3 regions of the Halomonas marinisediminis genome follow, and region 3 is predicted to be linked to each of the others. Evidence: predicted binding sites of a transcription regulator. Region 3 holds the regulator's gene; each other region holds the start of a gene.

Region 1 (3,277 bases), on a different contig from region 3:
GCACATCCACTTTTACCGGAGTATGCCCGCCCACCCGATAGAACTCACCGTCGGCCAGCACGCGCAGCAGCCGAGTCTGAGCCTCGGCGGGCATATCGCCGATCTCGTCGAGAAACAGGCTGCCCCCGTCGGCCTGCTCGAAACGGCCCTGCCGGCTTGCGGTCGCCCCGGTAAAGGCTCCCTTCTCATGACCGAACAGCTCGGACTCAATCAGGTCGTGGGGAATCGCCGCCATGTTCAGTGCGACGAAGGGCTTGTCCGTGCGCGGACTATGCTGATGCAGTGCCCGGGCAACGCGCTCCTTGCCGGTGCCCGACTCACCATTGATCAGCACCGTGATGGGCGAGTGGGAGAGCCGCCCGATGGCGCGGAACACCTCCTGCATGGCCGGCGCCTCGCCGATGATCTCGGCATCCAACCCCTCCGGGACACTGATCGGCCTGCGGCGCTCGCGGGCATGGGCCACCGCACGGCGAACCAAGGCCAACGCCTCGTCGACATCGAAGGGCTTGGGTAGATACTCGAAGGCTCCGCCCTGATAGGAGGCCACGGCACTGTCCAGGTCTGAGTGGGCGGTCATCACGATCACCGGCAGTTCTGGATGCGTCTCGCGTACCCTGGCCATCAGGTCGAGACCATCGATACCCGGCATGCGGATATCGGTCATCAGCACATCTGGAGGGTCGGCCAGCAGGCGCTCGATCGCCGAGTCGGCACGTTCATGACACTCCACCTCGAGGTCGGGTTGAGCCAGGGCGCGCTCCAGCACCCAGCGGATGGCACGGTCGTCATCGACAACCGTCACGCGTGCAACGTCAGTCATGGCGCGTCTCCAGAGGAATAAGCAGTCGGAATTCGGTATGGCCCGGCGCCGAGGCGCACTCGATCAGCCCCTGGTGCTGATGCAGGATGCCCTGGGCGATGGAGAGCCCCAGACCGCTGCCCCCGGCACGTCCCGACACCATGGGATAAAAGAGTGTCTCCTGCAGCGCCTCGGCGATGCCCGGTCCGTTATCGATGATCGCCACCTCGCACACCAGCCGATGCCGCTCGGCGCCCAGGGTGAACTGACGACGCGCCCGGGTGCGCAACCGCAGGCGTGGTTCGGGGGTGGCCGCCTCGTGCATCGCCTCCATGGCATTGCGCGCCACATTGAGCACCGCCTGAATCAGCTGCGCCTCGTCGGCGGAGAGATCCGGCAGACTGGGGTCGTAGTCGCGCTCGATGCGCACCCCAGGATGCTCGGCAAGCACCAGGGTGCGGACCCGCTCCAGCACCTTGTGGATGTTGAGGGGCTCGTGCCGGGCCACCCGGTTGGGCCCCAGCATGGAGTCGACCAGATCGCGCAGGCGATCCACCTCCTCGATGATGATGCGCGTGAACTCATGATGCGCCGGGTTCTCCAGATCGCGCTCCAGCAGCTGAGCCGCGCCACGAATGCCCCCCAGCGGATTCTTGACCTCGTGGGCCAGCCCACGAGTCAACACCTTGACGGTTTCCTGGCGGGTCATCAGCGCCTCTTCCCGGGAGATACGAATCAGCCGATCGCGGGGCTCCACCTCCAGCAGCAGTTCGTCCTCGGCGATGGGAGTGGCGGTAAAGTCCACGGTCAGTGGCTCGCCTCCCAACAGCACCAGGCGCGCCTCACGGCGAGTGAAGGGGTGGCAGGCGTCCAGCGCCTTGGTAAGCACCGCCCCCATCCCATCCTCCTGCTCCATCGACGAACAGAGCGTGCTCCCCCGAACCCGGCTGAGGCTCACAGAAAGCAGCGCCTCGGCGGCGGGATTCATCCATGTCACCCTGAGCTCGCCATCCAGCAGCAGCACGGCAGTGGAGAGGTGTTCCATCAGGCGTTGGTACATCGCAGCGGCCATATCGGTTCCGGGTCAGCTTGTGCAAGAGGGACATCTAGATGAAGCAAGAAGCGGGCCAGGACGCGAGCCCCTCTGGCCGCGCTTATGACGGGACGAGACGTGCCATATATGCACCAAATTAGTGCATCTTGTGGCGCCCTGCACCGCCCCCGGCGACAAGCGAGACAGCGGGGATGGAGATTGCGTGGATCGTGACAGCGGGACACACCGCCCCCCCTCTCATCGGCAGGCGTTGATCAGGAGGGAGACAGTGTCATGACAGGAAGAGACAGGGACGCCCGAGAGGGTCGTCAGCCATTGGGTTGGCGATTCACGTTGGCGCGCAGCACATAGATCGTCACCGGTGAGGTGCGATGGCGAATCCCACCTTGGGCATCCAGCAGCTCGGCCTGCAGCACGTGCTCACCGGGGTTCATGTTGGGCACCATGAAGGCCGAGGTATGCATCGCCGACTGGCTGATCTGGCCATCCACCAGCAGCCTGACGCGATGATCCTCGCGCAGGTCGGGCGAGATCCCCAGATCCACGGCGACATTACCCGCCACGCCTACCGGAAAGGCCTGCTCATGGGTCGGGGAGATGATACGGAAGCTGTCATAGGGCATGAAGGGCTGCCCCGGACGGGACGTCGCGGGCGCACTATCGCGGCGCGGCGCGACCTGGCCGGCGTCTGCACTCCCCCGCGCCGGGACCACCGTCACCGGCGCCAGCTCCACCTGTTCGCCGCCCACATCGGGATCGTCGGTGAATACTACATTCCCCTGGGCATCCGTGGTGCGATAGATGGTCTGGCCGTAGGCCGTCAGTGTTACGCCCAGTGCCAGCATAAGGGTCAGGACCGTTTTGCCCATGGAGTTCTCCGCCTTGCCAAAGAGTCGATCGCCGGCAACCCGCCGCCTACCGGTAATATAGGTCACATCATAAGCAGGCCCGATGCCCCAGCGCCAGCGGCAACTGGCCGAGCGGCGAGGCTTCGTCCTAGGATGGCTTATTCAAACAACAGTCCAAGGAGACCGATGGTGGACAACTGGCAAGCGGTGGTGGTGCTGACGTTGATGGCGGGCATGGCGATGCCGGTCGGCGCCTGGGCGGCCTGGAAGGAGCGTATCGATATCCCGTGGCTCGAGAGCGAGCTGCGCCATGGCATCATCGCCTTCGGTGGCGGGGCACTGCTCTCGGCAGTGGCCCTGGTATTGGTGCCCGATAGCCTGTCGGATCTCTCCCTGGGAAGCGCTGCCGCCTGGTTCCTGGCTGGCGGCATTGCCTTCATGGCACTGGATGTGATGCTGGCGCGCAGCGGCTCCTCGGCCAGCCAGCTTGCCGCCATGCTCGCCGACTTCGTGCCCGAGGCGCTGGCACTGGGGGCCGCATTCGCCTACGGCAGCAGCGGGGGCATGCTGCTG
Region 2 (3,277 bases), on a different contig from region 3:
GGCGCTTGCCAGCGGATCGCGGTGTTCTTGGCCAGGATGGTGATGCCGCGCTCCCTCTCCTGGTCATTGGAGTCCATGACGCGCTCCTGGCCTTCGGCCTTGCGATCCAGGGTGCCGGACTGGCTAAGGAGCTTGTCGACCAGGGTGGTCTTGCCGTGGTCGACGTGAGCAATAATGGCGATATTGCGAAGATTGCTTACATCAGAATGACTTACGGTCGTGCTCATAAGGTGTGACTCGCTAAAATGTACGCACCTATGTACACGTTCTGGTAAGTACCCTAGGCGCGGGGCAGGGATGGGGGACGCGTATTGTACAGATTAGAGGTGCCCAGGAGTAGCAAGTTTGGCGATGGGATCTTGTGCGTCCTGCTAGTAGAGAAGATTTAGCCAGCCTGGTGGACCGGGGTGATGCACTCCAGGCGCGCCCCACAGTGGCGCAGGCGCTCCACCAGGTCGTCGAGGGCGTCATGGTCTAGCTGGGGGTCGCAGCCGCCGAGGCGTTCGTACCATTGACGAGACATGCAGATACCGACGACGGGAGCAGGCTTATGACGCTTCAGCAGCCGGGCGAGCAGCCCCGGCGGACTGCCAGACAGGGTCACGGCGTCAACCTCGCCGGCACCGATGCGTCGCACCAGCTGCAGCAGGGTGCGAGTCGAGCCGATACAGCCAAGGAGAGGAAACACCAGTACCGAACCACGGGTACCAGCGATGGTGGTATTGAGCCGTTCCCCCAAGGGAAGGACACAAAGCCGTACATGGCGTGCCTTGTAGCGGCGGGCGATACGGGTGACCCTGACGTCCTGGGTATCGTCGATCACGATCAGCTCGATGTCCCGGTCGACGATAAGAGGTGTTACCAATGACAGCTCTCTGGGCAGCCTGGCACCGGCATTGCGCGCATCGATGAGTAGAGTGCCGGATGGTAAGGCCATGATGAACTCCGAGGCCAGAAGAGAGGGCTCTGGGCGACGGCCTGGAGTCGCGGCCGGCGATCAAGATGTAATGAAGTGTAGCTCGGAGTTAATTAACGTATCAAATGCTATTGGTGCTGCCTGGTGGTGCGTACCTCTTTATCTGTGCTTCATTTTGGTGCATTGACCGTTGAGTTCTGCCGTCGGTGCGCGGCCTCGTTCCCGTTGGCACTGACTGGCCTCGGGAATAGCCCTATAGATTTCAATATATTGAAAAAAAATAATGCGGCATTGCGCCGGGTTGGCACGCTGCCTGCAGTGTTATCATCACTAGCCAGTAGTATCGGGTCATCGTGGGCAGTGTGCCTGCGGCGTGCTACAACGAATCTTCGGGACTCCTGCATCCTGATGCCTGAATCCCACCATCATCGAGCCATGCTCAACCGGAGGACACCATGTCTACCAAGACGCTCGCCCTGATCGAAGAACATGACGTCAAGTGGGTCGACCTGCGCTTCACCGATACCATCGGCAAGGAGCAGCACGTCACCATTCCGGCGCGAGATGTCGATGAGGAGTTCTTCGAGAACGGCCAGATGTTCGATGGCTCCTCCATGTCTGGCTGGAAGGGGATCAATGAGTCCGACATGATCCTGCGGCCCGAGGATGGTACTGCCTTCCTGGACCCCTTCACCGAAGACGCCACCCTGGTGCTGCGCTGTGATGTCATCGAGCCGGCCACCATGCAGGGCTATGACCGCGACCCGCGCTCCATCGCCAAGCGCGCCGAGGCCTATCTGCAGTCCACTGGCATGGGCGACACCGCCTTCTTCGGTCCGGAGCCCGAGTTCTTTATCTTCGATGAGGTGCACTGGAAGGCCGATCCTGAAGGTGCCATGTACAGGATCACCTCCGAGGAGGGTGCCTGGGCTACCGACCGTCAGGTCGAGGGGGGCAACCTGGCCCACCGTCCGCGGGTCAAGGGTGGCTACTTTCCGGTGCCGCCGGTGGACAGCTTCCACGATATTCGCGGTGCCATGTGTAACACCCTGGAAGCGATCGGCCAGAGCGTCGAGGTGCACCACCACGAGGTGGCCAATGCCGGTCAGAACGAGATCGGGGTCAAGTTCAACACCCTGGTCAAGAAGGCCGACGAGGTCCAGGAGATGAAGTACGTGATCCACAACGTGGCTCACGCCTACGGCAAGACCGCGACCTTCATGCCCAAGCCGGTGGTGGGCGACAACGGCAGCGGCATGCATGTGCACCAGTCCTTCTGGAAGGAGGGGGTCAACCAGTTCGCGGGCGACGAGTACGCCGGTCTCTCCGAGATGGCGCTCTACTACATCGGCGGCATCATCAAGCACGCGCGTGCCCTGAACGCCTTTACCAACGCGTCCACCAACTCCTACAAGCGTCTGGTGCCGGGCTTCGAGGCGCCGGTCATGCTGGCCTACAGCGCCCGCAACCGTTCGGCCTCCATCCGTATCCCCTACACCGCCAGCCCCAAGGGCAAGCGTGTCGAGCTGCGTTTCCCCGACCCGACCGCCAACCCCTACCTGTGCTTCGCGGCGATGCTGATGGCCGGGATCGACGGCATCAAGAACAAGATCCACCCCGGCGATGCCATGGACAAGAACCTCTATGATCTGCCGCCGGAAGAGGGGAAGAAGGTGCCGACCGTGGCCCATAGCCTCGACCAGGCCCTGGAGGCGCTGGAAAATGACCGCGCCTTCCTGACCGAGGGCGGTGTGTTCACCGATGACATGATCGATGCCTATATCGAGCTCAAGAGGGAGGATGTGGATCGTCTGCGCATGGCGACTCATCCGATCGAGTTCGACATGTACTATAGCTGTTAACGACGGCTGTTAACGACGGCTGTTAACGACGGCTGTTAGCTATGCAGTGCAGCCGTTGACCACGCATTGTAGCCATTGATAAGAGCTCGCGGGCTCTGATTCGACCTGCGCAAGCGGCGCGCCTTCGGGCGTGCCGCTTGCGTTATCACGGGTCCAATGCCGTGGTCTTAATACCGTGGGCTCAGTGGATCAGCATATGGCCCATGATGCCGAGGGCGAAGCCGAGCACCGCGCCGAGAGGAGGGCCCCAGTGGCGCTCGAGTCTGGCCTGGGGGGCCAGATCCTGGAACACCGAGTAGAGGATGCCGCCGGCGGCAAACAGCATGATGGCGGCGACTACCGAGGGGTAGTCGGCCAGCCACCAGAACCCACCGAGGCCGGCGAGCGGTCCCAGCCAGGCCATGGTGAAGAACATCCCGACCAGGCGGCGTGATGAATAGGCGGTGCTCTGGCGAAGCTCATGATAGGCGTTGAAGCCTTCCGGCAGATTCTGCAGCGC
Region 3 (3,277 bases):
GAGGCTGGGCGTGTTCTGCGCAATGAAGGTGCTGAAGAACTCCAGCACCCGTTTCTTGCTGCCCCCGGGCACATCGAAGAGGGTGCGCTCCGGGGGAAGAATGGTTTCGAGTGAGGACATCGTGGGTTCAGCGGGCACCGGCGCCCTGGGCGCGAGCCTGGGCCTTTTCCTTGTGCTTGACCAGCTGGCGGTCCAGCTTGTCGGCGAGCGAATCGATGGCGGCGTACATGTCGACATCCTGGGCTTCTGCATGCAGCTCGGCACCGGCAACATGCATGATGCAGGCGGCGGCCTGGCGCTCCTTCTCGACAGATAGGGTCACCTGCACGTTGGTGATGTTGTCATAGTGGCGCTCCACGCGAGTCAGCTTCTCGTTGACATAGTCACGCAGGGCATCGGTCAGTTCCACATGAAGGCCGGTGATATTCACTTGCATGACACGCTCCTTGCTCGATGGTTGTGATTCGATTGTAACCCTTTTTCATGTCTTGCATACCCCCTGTCGGTCCCGGGGGAGATTCCCGCCATGTTCAAGGGGTTGGGCCGGTCGAGCAGGGGGTGATGGTGCCCTGCCCCATGTGCTCAGCGCAGGCGCTTGCGCTCGCTGGAGGAGGGGATGCCCATGGCCTCACGGTACTTGGCAATCGTCCGCCTGGCGACCTGGATGCCGGCCTCATCTAGCAGGGTGACCAGGCGGCTATCGGATAGCGGCTTGCGTGGCGGTTCATCCTGAATCAGCTTGCGGATGCGTGCACGAATGGCGGTGCTGGAGTGGCGATCGCTCTCGTTGCCGACCTGGCTGGAGAAGAAGAACTTGAGCTCGAAGACCCCGCGAGGAGTGTGGATGAACTTCTGGGTGGTGACTCTCGAGATGGTGGATTCATGCATCTCCACCGTCTGGGCGATATCGGCCAGGGTGAGTGGCTTCATGGCTTCTTCACCCTGCTCCAGGAAGTTGAGTTGGCGCGCCATGACTTCGCGACCCACTCGCAGCAGGGTGTCGTTGCGGCTGCTAAGGCTCTTTATCAGCCAGCGCGCCTCCTGGAGGTGCTCCTTGAGGAAGGTGTTGTCGTCACTCTTGTCGGCGCGGCGGACCAGTGCCGCGTAATCGGGCTGGATGCGCAGCCGTGGGATCGCCTCGGGGTTGAGTTGGACGTGCCAGCCACGTTGATCGTGGAAGGCAACGAGATCGGGAATCACGTAGTCGTCGGTGACGCTTGAGAAGGCGCTGCCGGGACGAGGATCCAGGCTGCGCACCAGGGCGATGGAAGCGTCGAGCGCCGTGTCATCCACCCCCAGGCGCCGCTTGAGCAGGCGGCGGTCATCGTTGCCGAGGGCCTCAAGGAACTGTCGGACCAGGCGTCGTGCCTGGGGTAGGTGCGGCGTATCGTCGGGGAGGGCGGCGAGCTGAAGCTGCAGACATTCACTCAAATCGCGGGCGAAGATCCCCGTGGGTTCGAACTGCTGCAGATGGCGCAGGACTCGCTCCATCTCCTGGCTGCGCAGGTCGGACAGTCCCTGCTGTCTCAGGCCGTCTCGAATCTCGTCGAGGGGAGCCGTTAGGTAGCCGGCATCGTTGACGGCGTCGATAAGGCTCTCGGCGATCTGGCGCTCCCGTGGGTCGAGGTCGCTCATCGCCAGCTGCCAGGAGAGATGACCGTGCAGGCTCTGGCCTTCCGCCTGGCGCTCGAAATCGGGTCCCTCTCCGCCGCTGGGCGCCGCCAGGTCCTGGTAGGTATCCGACCAGTCGCTGTCGGTGGCGAGCTGCTCGGGAATCTCGCTTGCCCAGTCGTCCTGCGCAGGCTCCTGGGTGGCCTGCTCACCGAACTCATCGTCAAGCTCCAGCAGCGGGTTGCTCTCCACCGCCTGCTGGACCTCCTGGCGTAGATCTAGGGTGGAGAGCTGCAGCAGGGCGATGGCCTGCTGCAACTGGGGGGTCATGGTTAGCTGGGTGCCGATCCGTAGTTGCAGAGATGCCTTCATGGCCATGGCAGGCGTCCTCCTGGCATGTCGGAAAGCCTTACCCTAGTGCCTGGCAGGGCATCGTGCAATACGACCTTAAGCAATAATCATGCCATTGGGTGAACGCTATCGCGCTGGCCTGCTGCTGCCACAGCCGTCACAACCGTCTCCAGGCGCGAGGGCGCTTGCGTCAGAGGCGGAAGTCGGCACCGAGATAGACCTCGCGCACTTTCTGGTTGGCAAGGATCGACTCGGCATCGCCCTCGGCGATGATCTGACCGTCGCCGACAATGTAGGCGGTGTCGCAGATGTCGAGGGTCTCGCGGACATTGTGATCGGTGATCAGAACGCCGATGTCGCGAGCCTTCAGCTGACGAATGACCCCCTTGATCTCGCCCACCGAGATGGGATCGACGCCGGCGAAGGGCTCGTCGAGAAGAATGAAGGCGGGCTCGGTCGCCAGGGCCCTGGCGATCTCTACCCGGCGGCGTTCGCCGCCGGATAGGCTCATGCCCAGGTTGTCGCGAATATGGGTGACATGGAACTCCTCGAGCAGCTGCTCCAGGCGCGCTCGACGTCCGTCGCGATCGAGGTCGCGGCGGGTCTCGAGGATCGCCATGATGTTGTCGGCCACCGACAGCTTGCGGAAGATCGAGGCCTCCTGGGGCAGGTAGCCGATGCCGGCCCGGGCCCTCTCGTGCATGGCGGCGTGGGAGAGGTCCAGCTCGTCGATGGTCACCGTGCCCGCGTCGGCGCGCACCAGCCCCACGATCATGTAGAAGGAGGTGGTCTTGCCGGCGCCGTTGGGGCCGAGGAGTCCGACGATGCTGCCTTGCCGGATCGACAGGCCGATGTCCTGTACCACACGGCGGCGCTTGTAGCTCTTGGCGAGATGGCGGGCGTGAAGGGTCTTCATGGTTCCCCTTGCTGCTGTTCCGGCTGGAGGGTCATGCGAATGCGCTGGCTGCCTTCGACCCCCTCGGCATCGGCGCGGGCCTGCACGACCCGGCGATCGAGGAAGTACTCCAGGTAACCGCCCTCGAAGGTGTCCCCCCCTTGGTGGAGTTCGGCGCGGTCGATCAGCTCAACACGACGCTCGGCCACATGATAGACAATGGTGCGCCCCCACCCCTTGATGACGGGCTCGGCGGGGTTCGGCTGCTGCTCGAGATAGGCTCGGTCGCCGATGGCGGTGGCCCGGGAGAGTTCACCTGCCGCGTTACGGCGGATCTCCACGCGATTCCCCGTCAGGCGCATGCTGCCCTGGCGAATATCCACGTTGCCGGTATACACGGCGGTGCCGGCGCGGTCGTCA

The links. The regulator sigma-54, encoded in region 3, starts transcription at its own class of promoters, with help from an activator protein. The targets are predictions, from matches to a motif close to TGGCACNNNNNTTGCTNT.
Region 1: a site for sigma-54 is predicted at 1,915-1,932, ahead of glnL (nitrogen regulation protein NR(II)). Genes of this name have one in related genera too.
Region 2: a site for sigma-54 is predicted at 1,219-1,236, ahead of glnA (glutamate--ammonia ligase). Genes of this name have one in related genera too.

Annotation. Positions count from the first base shown of each region.
Region 1 covers NZ_SLTR01000003.1:50,679-53,955, forward strand. Annotated here, with positions in the region: gene ntrC (nitrogen regulation protein NR(I)) at 1-823, opposite strand, end outside; gene glnL (nitrogen regulation protein NR(II)) at 816-1,862, opposite strand; gene E0702_RS03565 (DUF4124 domain-containing protein) at 2,165-2,725, opposite strand; gene E0702_RS03570 (ZIP family metal transporter) at 2,891-3,277, shown strand, end outside.
Region 2 covers NZ_SLTR01000003.1:53,968-57,244, reverse strand. Annotated here, with positions in the region: gene typA (translational GTPase TypA) at 1-227, opposite strand, end outside; gene E0702_RS03580 (glycosyltransferase family A protein) at 386-937, opposite strand; gene glnA (glutamate--ammonia ligase) at 1,372-2,778, shown strand; gene E0702_RS03570 (ZIP family metal transporter) at 2,960-3,277, opposite strand, start outside.
Region 3 covers NZ_SLTR01000007.1:70,882-74,158, forward strand. Annotated here, with positions in the region: gene ptsN (PTS IIA-like nitrogen regulatory protein PtsN) at 1-120, opposite strand, end outside; gene hpf (ribosome hibernation-promoting factor, HPF/YfiA family) at 128-436, opposite strand; gene E0702_RS07160 (RNA polymerase factor sigma-54) at 583-1,989, opposite strand; gene lptB (LPS export ABC transporter ATP-binding protein) at 2,153-2,878, opposite strand; gene lptA (lipopolysaccharide transport periplasmic protein LptA) at 2,875-3,277, opposite strand, start outside.